One region of the Exiguobacterium sp. s40 genome, then DNA from elsewhere that is predicted to be linked to it. Evidence: riboswitches for the same ligand, from Rfam matches in the RefSeq annotation. Region 1 holds a riboswitch; the other holds the start of a gene.
What was found. Region 1 has a riboswitch for S-adenosylmethionine ahead of mtnK (S-methyl-5-thioribose kinase). Riboswitches for the same ligand answer to the same signal wherever they lie in the genome.
Positions count from the first base shown of each region.

Region 2: another riboswitch for S-adenosylmethionine. It lies ahead of KNP02_RS06715 (aminotransferase class I/II-fold pyridoxal phosphate-dependent enzyme); the one in region 1 lies ahead of mtnK (S-methyl-5-thioribose kinase).

Region 1 is NZ_JACSLC010000003.1:270,635-275,067, forward strand. Features, by position in the region: gene mtnA (S-methyl-5-thioribose-1-phosphate isomerase) at 1-897, opposite strand, end outside; gene mtnK (S-methyl-5-thioribose kinase) at 894-2,045, opposite strand; SAM riboswitch class I at 2,127-2,229, opposite strand; SAM riboswitch class I at 2,435-2,536, shown strand; gene KNP02_RS04585 (2,3-diketo-5-methylthiopentyl-1-phosphate enolase) at 2,606-3,763, shown strand; gene KNP02_RS04590 (2-hydroxy-3-keto-5-methylthiopentenyl-1-phosphate phosphatase) at 3,760-4,410, shown strand; gene KNP02_RS04595 (methylthioribulose 1-phosphate dehydratase) at 4,407-4,433, shown strand, end outside.
Region 2 is NZ_JACSLC010000005.1:163,571-168,003, forward strand. Features, by position in the region: gene KNP02_RS06705 (MDR family MFS transporter) at 1-639, opposite strand, end outside; gene KNP02_RS06710 (AI-2E family transporter) at 904-1,968, opposite strand; SAM riboswitch class I at 2,178-2,278, shown strand; gene KNP02_RS06715 (aminotransferase class I/II-fold pyridoxal phosphate-dependent enzyme) at 2,356-3,531, shown strand; gene KNP02_RS06720 (iron-containing alcohol dehydrogenase family protein) at 3,528-4,433, shown strand, end outside.

The DNA of each region.
Region 1 (4,433 bases):
GGGTGCCGTCGGTTGACCACCGATATGTGTCACTTCTGACGGGTTCCGCTCCTCGATTTCAATCGTGTCATCCGCCGTCAAATCGAACGTCGAATGCGGCGCCGCGACATAGAACGGAATGCCGTAATGCTTGGCGAGGACGGCGAGCTGCAACGTCCCAATTTTATTGGCGACGTGACCCGTCCGTGTGATACGGTCAGCTCCAACGATGATGGCGTCGACTCGTTTTGACTGAATCGTCCAAGCCGCCATATTGTCGGTGATGAGCGTCACGTCGATATCGGCCCGGTCGAGTTCCCAGACAGTGAGGCGTGCCCCTTGCAGGAGCGGCCGCGTCTCACAGGCGAAGACGTTGAAAGATACGCACTGTTCTTTTCCGACGTAAAACGGCGCGAGCGCTGTGCCGTATCGCGATGTCGCAATGGCACCGGCGTTGCAGATCGTCAACACGTTCCCCCCGGCCGGTAACACCGTCAGTGCATGCTCACCGATGGCCCGATACGTATCGACGTCCCGGTCATACAACGCGATAGCGCGTCGTTTGATTTCCTCGGCAATCGCTTCAAAGTCGTCCCCGACATTTAAATCAAGGAGCGACTCGATCACATTTTGCAGATTGACCGCCGTCGGCCGGGTCGCGATCAAGCGGCGTCCGACGAGGTCGAGCCGACGCGTGAAGTCCGGATCGTCAACTAACCGGCCCGCCTCTTTGGCGAGGACGAACGCCCCAAAGTAAGCGATGGCCGGGGCGCCCCGGACTTGAAGCGTCTCGATGGCATGTTCGGCCTGTTCGAGCGTTTCGATTGTCACGTACCGCTCTTCATGCGGCAACAACGTCTGATCTAATACGATGAGTTCGTCCGTCTGCGGATGGAAACGGATATTTTGGACCTTCATACGCGCACCCCCGACAAAAGCGTCACCAAGTCGTCAATCGATTCGACGCTGTGGCGTTCTTTAATGAGCGCCGTCCCGAGAGCGAGTGCGTCACGTTTTCGTTCGAGCCGCGTCGCTTCCGGCAACGTCTCGAGATCGGCGACACCGGCGAGTCCGACGGCACGGCGAATGAGTTCGCAACCGGCATAGCCGATCGTGTCGCTGAAGATTGTCCGCAACAATTCGTCGACGAAACCGTCCGTATTGAACGGCTCGACAGCGCGCTCAAAGTTGGCCCGGAACGTCTTCTCGAACGTCTCCCACACCGTCAAGACGTCCGTGAAACGTTCGAAGCGTTTGAGCGGGTCATGGAACGTCGACAGCGTCAAATGGGCGATAATTTGGCCCAAATCAAAGCCGAACGGTCCGTAAAATGCGAACTCTGGATCGATGATTTTCGTCTCTTGTTGGGTCGCGAAGATGCTGCCTGTATGTAGGTCACCGTGCAGAAGCGCCTCATGTTTCGTGATAAATCCGACTTTCAGTTTCGTCACCTCGACCTTGAGCGCCTGGTCTTGCCAGAGGCGTTCGACATCTTCTCGAAGCGCCGCCTCGATGTTGTTCGACTCCGCGTCTTTGAACGGGTCGGTGAAGATGAGCTTCTCGGTGATGTCACACAGTTCCGGGTTGTAATAGTCACGTTCAATCCGCTTCTTCGCGATCGGGCCGGCCGCATAATCCGACGTCGCGAACAGCGTCTCGCCTAAAAATTCACCGACATGACGCGCGAGTTCCGGATAGCTCTCCCCTTTCAAATAACCGGTGCGGACAATCTCATAATCAGACAGATCTTCTAAAATCGTGTAGGCGAGCGTCCGGTCGCTACCGAGGACGTCCGGGACGAAACGCGGCGCCACGTTCGCAAACTCACGGAGTGCCAACTGTTCAATCCATGCCCGTTCGAGTGTAAGCGGCCAGCTCTCACCGACGACTTTAGCGTATGGGAGCGCCTGTTTGACGATTAGGCGCTGTTCGCCTTGGCGAATCCGAAACACGAGATTCAAATTGCCGTCCCCGATTTCCTCACACTCGGCGATTCCGTCTTGCAAGTATCCTAATTGACGGACGTGCTCGACGACGGTCTGTTCTGTAAATGGTTGATATGACATGATGTTTTCCCCTTCCTGTACGTTGCCCACAAAAAAAGCCCCTTTCTCCGCGAGAAAGAGGCACAGCCAAAATGGTTGTTCCTCTCATCTGTCAGACATTCGTCTGGTGGATGTAGCACCGTGCCTAGTGGTCGGTTGCTGCGGCGTCATCGGGCCAATTCCCTCTGCCAACTCGCGATAAGAGTGGTTTATTCGATTCGGTGAACTTATGTGATGAATATTACGGACTCGACGTCACAATTGTCAACGTCATTTTCCCCGTGCCACTTCGTCTTTTTTTGTGCATATATGGAAACAATTCCACGAAATATTTTTTTTGGAAAAAAAGGAATTGACGACGCGACGAATCTGTGTAAAAATTCAATTAAATTTCACAACTTCAAATCACATTCTTATCAAGAGCAGACGGAGGGACGAGCCCGATGATGTCGCAGCAACCGACCAGAGATGGCACGGTGCTAATTCTTGCAGCGAAAGCTGAGAGATAAGAGTTCATTTTTTATGATGACCTCTTGCCTCGGCATGGGGTCATTTTTTGTTTGCCTGGAAGGAGGAACCATATGAGTATCACTGCCACATATGAAATCAAACGGACGGATGCGGTCGCAAGTATTGCCGACAAAATCGCCCTCGAGCTGACCGTCGGCACATGGACCGAGCTACGTCATTTAGAGCAAGAGCAGTTACAGGCGTACCGGGGTGAGGTCGTATCGACCACCCATACGGAGACGACGAGCCGGTTCACGATCCGCTATCCGTTACATAATGTCAGCCCTGACTTTTCATCCATCTTGACGACGACGTTCGGGAAACTATCCCTCGACGATTCGATTCGGTTAATCGATGTGACGTTGCCCGAAACGCTCGCCCCTCATTTCAAAGGCGCCAAGTTCGGCGTCGACGGGATTCGCGAGTTGCTCGGTGTCCATGACCGTCCGCTCGTCATGAGCATCTTCAAAGGCGTCATCGGGCGTGACCTCGCGTTTCTCGAGCAGCAACTCCGCGATCAGTTCGCCGGCGGCATCGATATCGTCAAAGACGACGAAATTTTATACGACAATCCGCTCACGCCGTCGCTCGAACGGGCCCGGATCGGAGCGGCCGTCATTCAAGCGCACTTTGAGGCGACCGGGAAGCGTGTCCTCTACGCCATCACGCTGAGCGGTCCCGTTTTCGGTCTTCGCGACCAGGCGCTCCGGCTGATTGAGGCCGGTGCGACGGCGCTCCTATTCAACGTCTATACGTACGGTCTTGACGCACTGCGCGAACTTGCGAACGACCCAGACATCCGTGTGCCGATTTTAGCTCACCCGGCCTTTGCCGGCGCCTTGACCGGGTCCATCAGTCATTCGCTCTTACTCGGTAAACTCCCACGTCTCGCCGGGGCCGATTTGACGCTCTTCCCATCTCCGTACGGTTCGCTCGCGACACCGCGGGACGAGGCGTTCGCGATTCGTGACCTGAGCGCCGAACCGCATTGGTCGAAACCGATTTTACCGGTCCCGTCCGCCGGGATTCATCCGGGACTCGTCGCTGAGATCATTCGTGATTACGGGACTGATGTCGTCATCAACGCCGGCGGTGGCATTCATGGACACCCGGACGGCGCAGCCGCTGGGGCTCGCGCTTTCCGCCAAGCCATCACTCACGCCCTCGGTCAAACCGAAGGACAGACGAACGAACTCGATACCGCGTTAAAGGCGTGGGCGTCACGATGACGGTCCATATCCTCTGCGACTTCGACGGGACGATCACGGCGGAAGACAATATTATCGCGCTGATGAAGGCGTTCGCCCCGCCCGCTTGGGTCGAGTTGAAAGATGCGGTCCTCGAGCAACGGATCTCGATTCGCTCCGGGGTCGGTCAAATGTTTCAACTATTGCCGAGCGCAGATGCCCCGGCTTACCGTGATTATTTGTTGGAGCGAATCACGCTCCGTCAAGGGTTCCCGTCATTTTTAGAACAAGTTCGGGCAAACGGTTGGAAGTTTGACGTCGTCAGCGGCGGGATGGATTTTTTCGTCCATCCGATTTTAGAAGGTCACGTCGATCCCGAACACATCTACTGCAACGTCGCCGACTTCTCCGCTGAGACGGTAACCGTCGCTTGGCCGCACGCTTGCGACGAACAATGTACGAACGATTGCGGTTGTTGCAAACCGACGCTCGCTCGTCGCATCGTCAATCCCGCCGACCGCTTAATCATCATCGGTGACTCGGTGACCGATTTCGAGGTCGCGAAGCGTGCCGACTTTGTCTATGCCCGCGGGCAACTCATCACGCTCTGTGAAGCAGCAGGCATCCGTTACGCCTCATTCGAGACGTTCGACGACATCACTCATCATTTGAAGGAGGTGGCCATATGAGCCTCACAGCACGTTGGCTCGAA
Region 2 (4,433 bases), on a different contig from region 1:
GAGGAACACCTTGTCATTGTAAAACACGCGCAGGACATCCCGGTTCGACGGCGTGTCGACATCGGTCGTCTCTGGGAGTGACTCCCGGATGAAGCGACCGAGGACGAGTGCGTACAAGACGAAGACGAGAGCGGCCGAGTAGAAGATATACTGCCGGTCGATAAAGAGGACGGCACTCCCGAGGAGCGGGCCGAATGCAGCTCCGATATTGTGCCCCATCCGCAACAGCCCGAACGCCTCGTTCATCTGTTCGGGCTCGGTCACATCGGCTACCATCGCGCTTGCGGCCGGGTGGAACAATGAGTTCGTCAAACCGAGCATGGCGTTCAAGAGAAGGAGCGGCCAAAACGTTTCGGCGAAGGCGAAACCGACGAGGGCGAGGGCGTCGCCAAGAATGGCAGCCATCATGATCGGTTTGCGGCCATACAGGTCTGCGAGCCGTCCACCGACGACCGATCCGATGAGCGCCATGATCGGTCCGGTCGCCATGATGACCCCGACCTGGATATAACTGTCGAGCTTGTCGCTATAGTAGAGGACGAGGAACGGTGCGATCATGAACATCATGACACCCGTGATCGTCTCTCCGAGGAAGCGGATCCAAATGTTACGGTCGAGCTGTTTGAGTGATTGAATCATTAAGGTCACCTGCTTTAGTTGATAGAATAAGAAAAGGGACGCAGCATGCTCAAAGGCATACGCGTCCCTAAGATCTTAGGCATGCCTCGGAAGGCAGGCGACATCACGGATTCAAATCACGGAGAGGCGCCTGCCGGTCAATATGGACTTGGACGTGCGAGCGTTGAATGACTGACATCGGTACCTCTCCTCTCTGCATTGGACTGTCTTCTCTTCAAGATTATGATATTTCCGTGAAATGTGTCAACCTAAATCGTCAATGTGTCATAATAATTCGTTCAAATTCTTTCGGCTGAGCCGGTAGTCGATCAACCGAGAGAACACGACTTGAATCATCGCCGTGACCGGGACACTGATGAACATCCCGACGAGACCGAACAGGCTACCCCCGATGATGATCGACGTGATGACCCAAAACGGGGTGATGCCAACGCTGTCGCCGAGAATCTTCGGGCCGAGCCAGAGTCCGTCGAATTGTTGCAACAAGAAGATGAACAAGAGGACGATGAGCTCCGTGAACGGGTCATTGAAGTAGGTAATGATGAACGCCGGAATCATCCCGAGCAGCGGACCGACGTACGGGATAAAATTCAAGACGCCGACGATGATGCCGAGTAGAAGCGCGTAAGGTGCCCCGATGATCAACAGACCGGCGACGGCCAGCACCCCGATGATGAGGCAGTCGAGCGACTTCCCGATGATATAGCGTTTGAAGATGTAATCCATCTCTTGAAAAATGTCGATCGTCGTCTTAGCCGACGCGACCGGGAACATCGCATACAACAGACGCTTGAACATGCGGGCAAAAATCTCTTTGTCTTTCAACAGATAGATCGAGATGACGATCCCAATCAAGAAGTTGATGAGGGTCATCGTGAAGCTCGACACGTAGCTGACCGACGACAAGACGGCGGTCTCGACCCAGCCCGAGTAACGTTCCTCGAAGCGGCTGAAATCGATAGCTTGGGCGATCGTCGCGTTGTACTCTTTCAAGTACGTGTTCAACTGGGCGAGGAACCCGTCGATCTGTCGGATGTAGAACGGGAGCTCTTCGATGAGTGAGGCGAGGCTCGAATAAATGCGTGGGAACAGCGTCACCGCAGAGATGACGAGAATCCCGATAAAGATGATATAGACGATCAGCAAGCCTTGATATCGTTTTAGTTGAAACCGTTCTTCTATATAGGACAGGACGGTATTCAGGAGCAGCGCGATGGCGATTCCCATAATAATCGGCGTCAGCAACTGGAACGTATAATGCATCATCTGCGAAATCGTATCCGGTTCGCTGATGACTTTCCAGAGCACGAGCAGGATCAGGCCGATCACGCTCAACTTCCAAATCAATTGACGGTTTTAATTCCAAAGGTCCATCCCCTCATGTTTTAAATTTTGTAAAATAACGTTTACTTTCACTATGAACGTTTTTTTATCGGGATTCAAGAGGACATGCTCATTTCAAAAAAGGATTGACAAGATTGGTAACGTTTGGTTAACTAAGTGACATATTACAAAAAGACAAATCGCATATAAAACACTTTCTATCAAGAGAAGCGGAGGGACTGGCCCGATGAAGCTTCAGCAACAGATTGATTCAATACTGTGCTAATTCCAGCAAGGTGACCTTGAGAGATGGAAAGGTGGTTGTTTGAATACGTCCGTATCTCGACACCCCTTTCCGCGGAAAGGGGTGTTTTTTGCATAGGAGGACTATTCATGACTGACAGACGCTCACATCTACTTAAAACGTTACCATCTCAACATTTCGTCGGACTCGCGAACGAGGTGGCCGAACTCGAACAAGCCGGCCGCGACATCATCCGACTCGGACAAGGGACGCCTGACCTGCCTACGCCTGAGCCAATCTGTGACGCGCTTCAGACGGCGCTCCTCGACGCCTCGACCCATCAATACGGTCCGTTCCGCGGTCAGGCCCGCCTGAAGCAAGCAGTGGCGACGTTCTATTTGAATGAGTATGGAGTCGAACTTGATCCCGAGACAGAAGTAGCGATTCTCATCGGCTCAAAATCTGGTCTCATCACGTTGCCGCAATGCGTACTCGAACCTGGCGACGGGATTTTGCTACCGAATCCCGGCTATCCTGATTACATCTCGGGGGCACGCCTCGCCGGTGCCGTCGTCCGTGACCTCGTCCTCCGGGAAGAGAACGGCTTCTTGCCAGACTATGAGACGCTCGATACGCAAGATGCAAGACTCATGTATTTGAACTACCCGAGCAATCCGACCGGAGCCGTCGCCTCACCCGCTTTCTTTGACGATACCGTCCGTTTCGCCCGGGAGCGGGACTTGATGGTCGTCCACGATTTCGCATACGGCAGCATCGGATTCGATGGCCACGTCCCGCCTAGCTTTCTGCAGGCGGAAGGGGCGAAAGAAGTCGGCATCGAGGTATATACGATGTCGAAAGCGTTCAACATGTCCGGTTGGCGCGTCGCCTTCGCCGTCGGGAACGCGGACATCATCGAGGCGATCAACACGTATCAGGACCACGTCCACGTCAGCGTGTTCTCGGCCATCCAGGCGGCGGCTGTCGCTGCGCTCGAGGCGCCCCGTACCATTCGCGATGACTTGGCACGACTGTACGAGGCACGGCGTGATCGCCTGATCGACGGGTTGAACCGGGCCGGCTGGGCCGTCGAACCGCCGGAAGGCTCGTTCTTCGTCTGGGCAAAAGTGCCTGAGGGTGATGCCAAGTCGTTCTCGCGGAAACTGCTGCATGAAGCCGGTGTCGCCGTCACCCCGGGCTATTTCTTCGGTTCGGAAGGGAACGGATACGTCCGCTTCGGTCTCGTCTCACCGGAACCGAAGATTGACGAGGCCGTCGAACGAATCGAGCGGTTGTTTGCCGCCTATGAGGAGGTGCGCGCATGATTCGTCAGGCCGTCCTTGAATATGACCACGCCGATGACGCGCTTGACCGTCTTGATGACTTAGTCGACGGCCGACGTGCCCACGTCCTGCGCGGTCAGAACGGGTATGACGTCGTCCGAGCCATCTTTCCGGCCATCGCGGACTATCCGGCAACAAGGTTCAGCGGGGAGTGCACGGACTCGGAAGTCAAACGGCTCAAACCGTTGGACGCCGACGTGTTAATCGCCGTCGGAGGCGGCAAGCTCGTCGATACGGCCAAACTCGTCGCCTATCAACGGAACGTCCCGCTCATCGTCGTCCCAACGCTCGCCTCGAACTGTGCGGCGTTCACACCGCTCAGCGTCGTCTATCAGGAGGACGGGAGCTACGACCGCTACGACATGTTCCGCGTCGTCATCGAACGGGTCATCGTTGACTCACGGGTCATCTCGCGCTCACCATATGAATACTTTCGGGCCGGTGTCATCGACACGGTCGCGAAGTTTTACGAGGCCCGTTATTTGAGTGGTGACAGCTCAGCTGACGCCGGCGTCAACACCGGACTCGTCTTGGCCGAGCAGTGCGGGCGTCTCGTCGAACTTGAATTGAGCGAGCACGCTTTTGAGTCGTATAGTGACGACGTCCGCTTCGCGGTCGATCACGTGCTCGCCATCGGCGGCGCCGTCGGTGGATTTGGTGACGCCGGGACACGCGTCGCCGTGGGCCATGCGGTCCATAATGCGCTCAGCCGCTTCGAGTCGACCCACTCTTTCTTGCATGGAGACAAGGTCGGCTTCGGCCTAATCGTCCAGGAGCGGTTGCGTCGCTCGGCCGATGCTCCGTATTTGGAGGCCTGGTTGAAACGGTTCGGTGCACCGACGACGCTCGAGGCGCTCGGGGTCGGGTCGGGCGACATCCCGGTA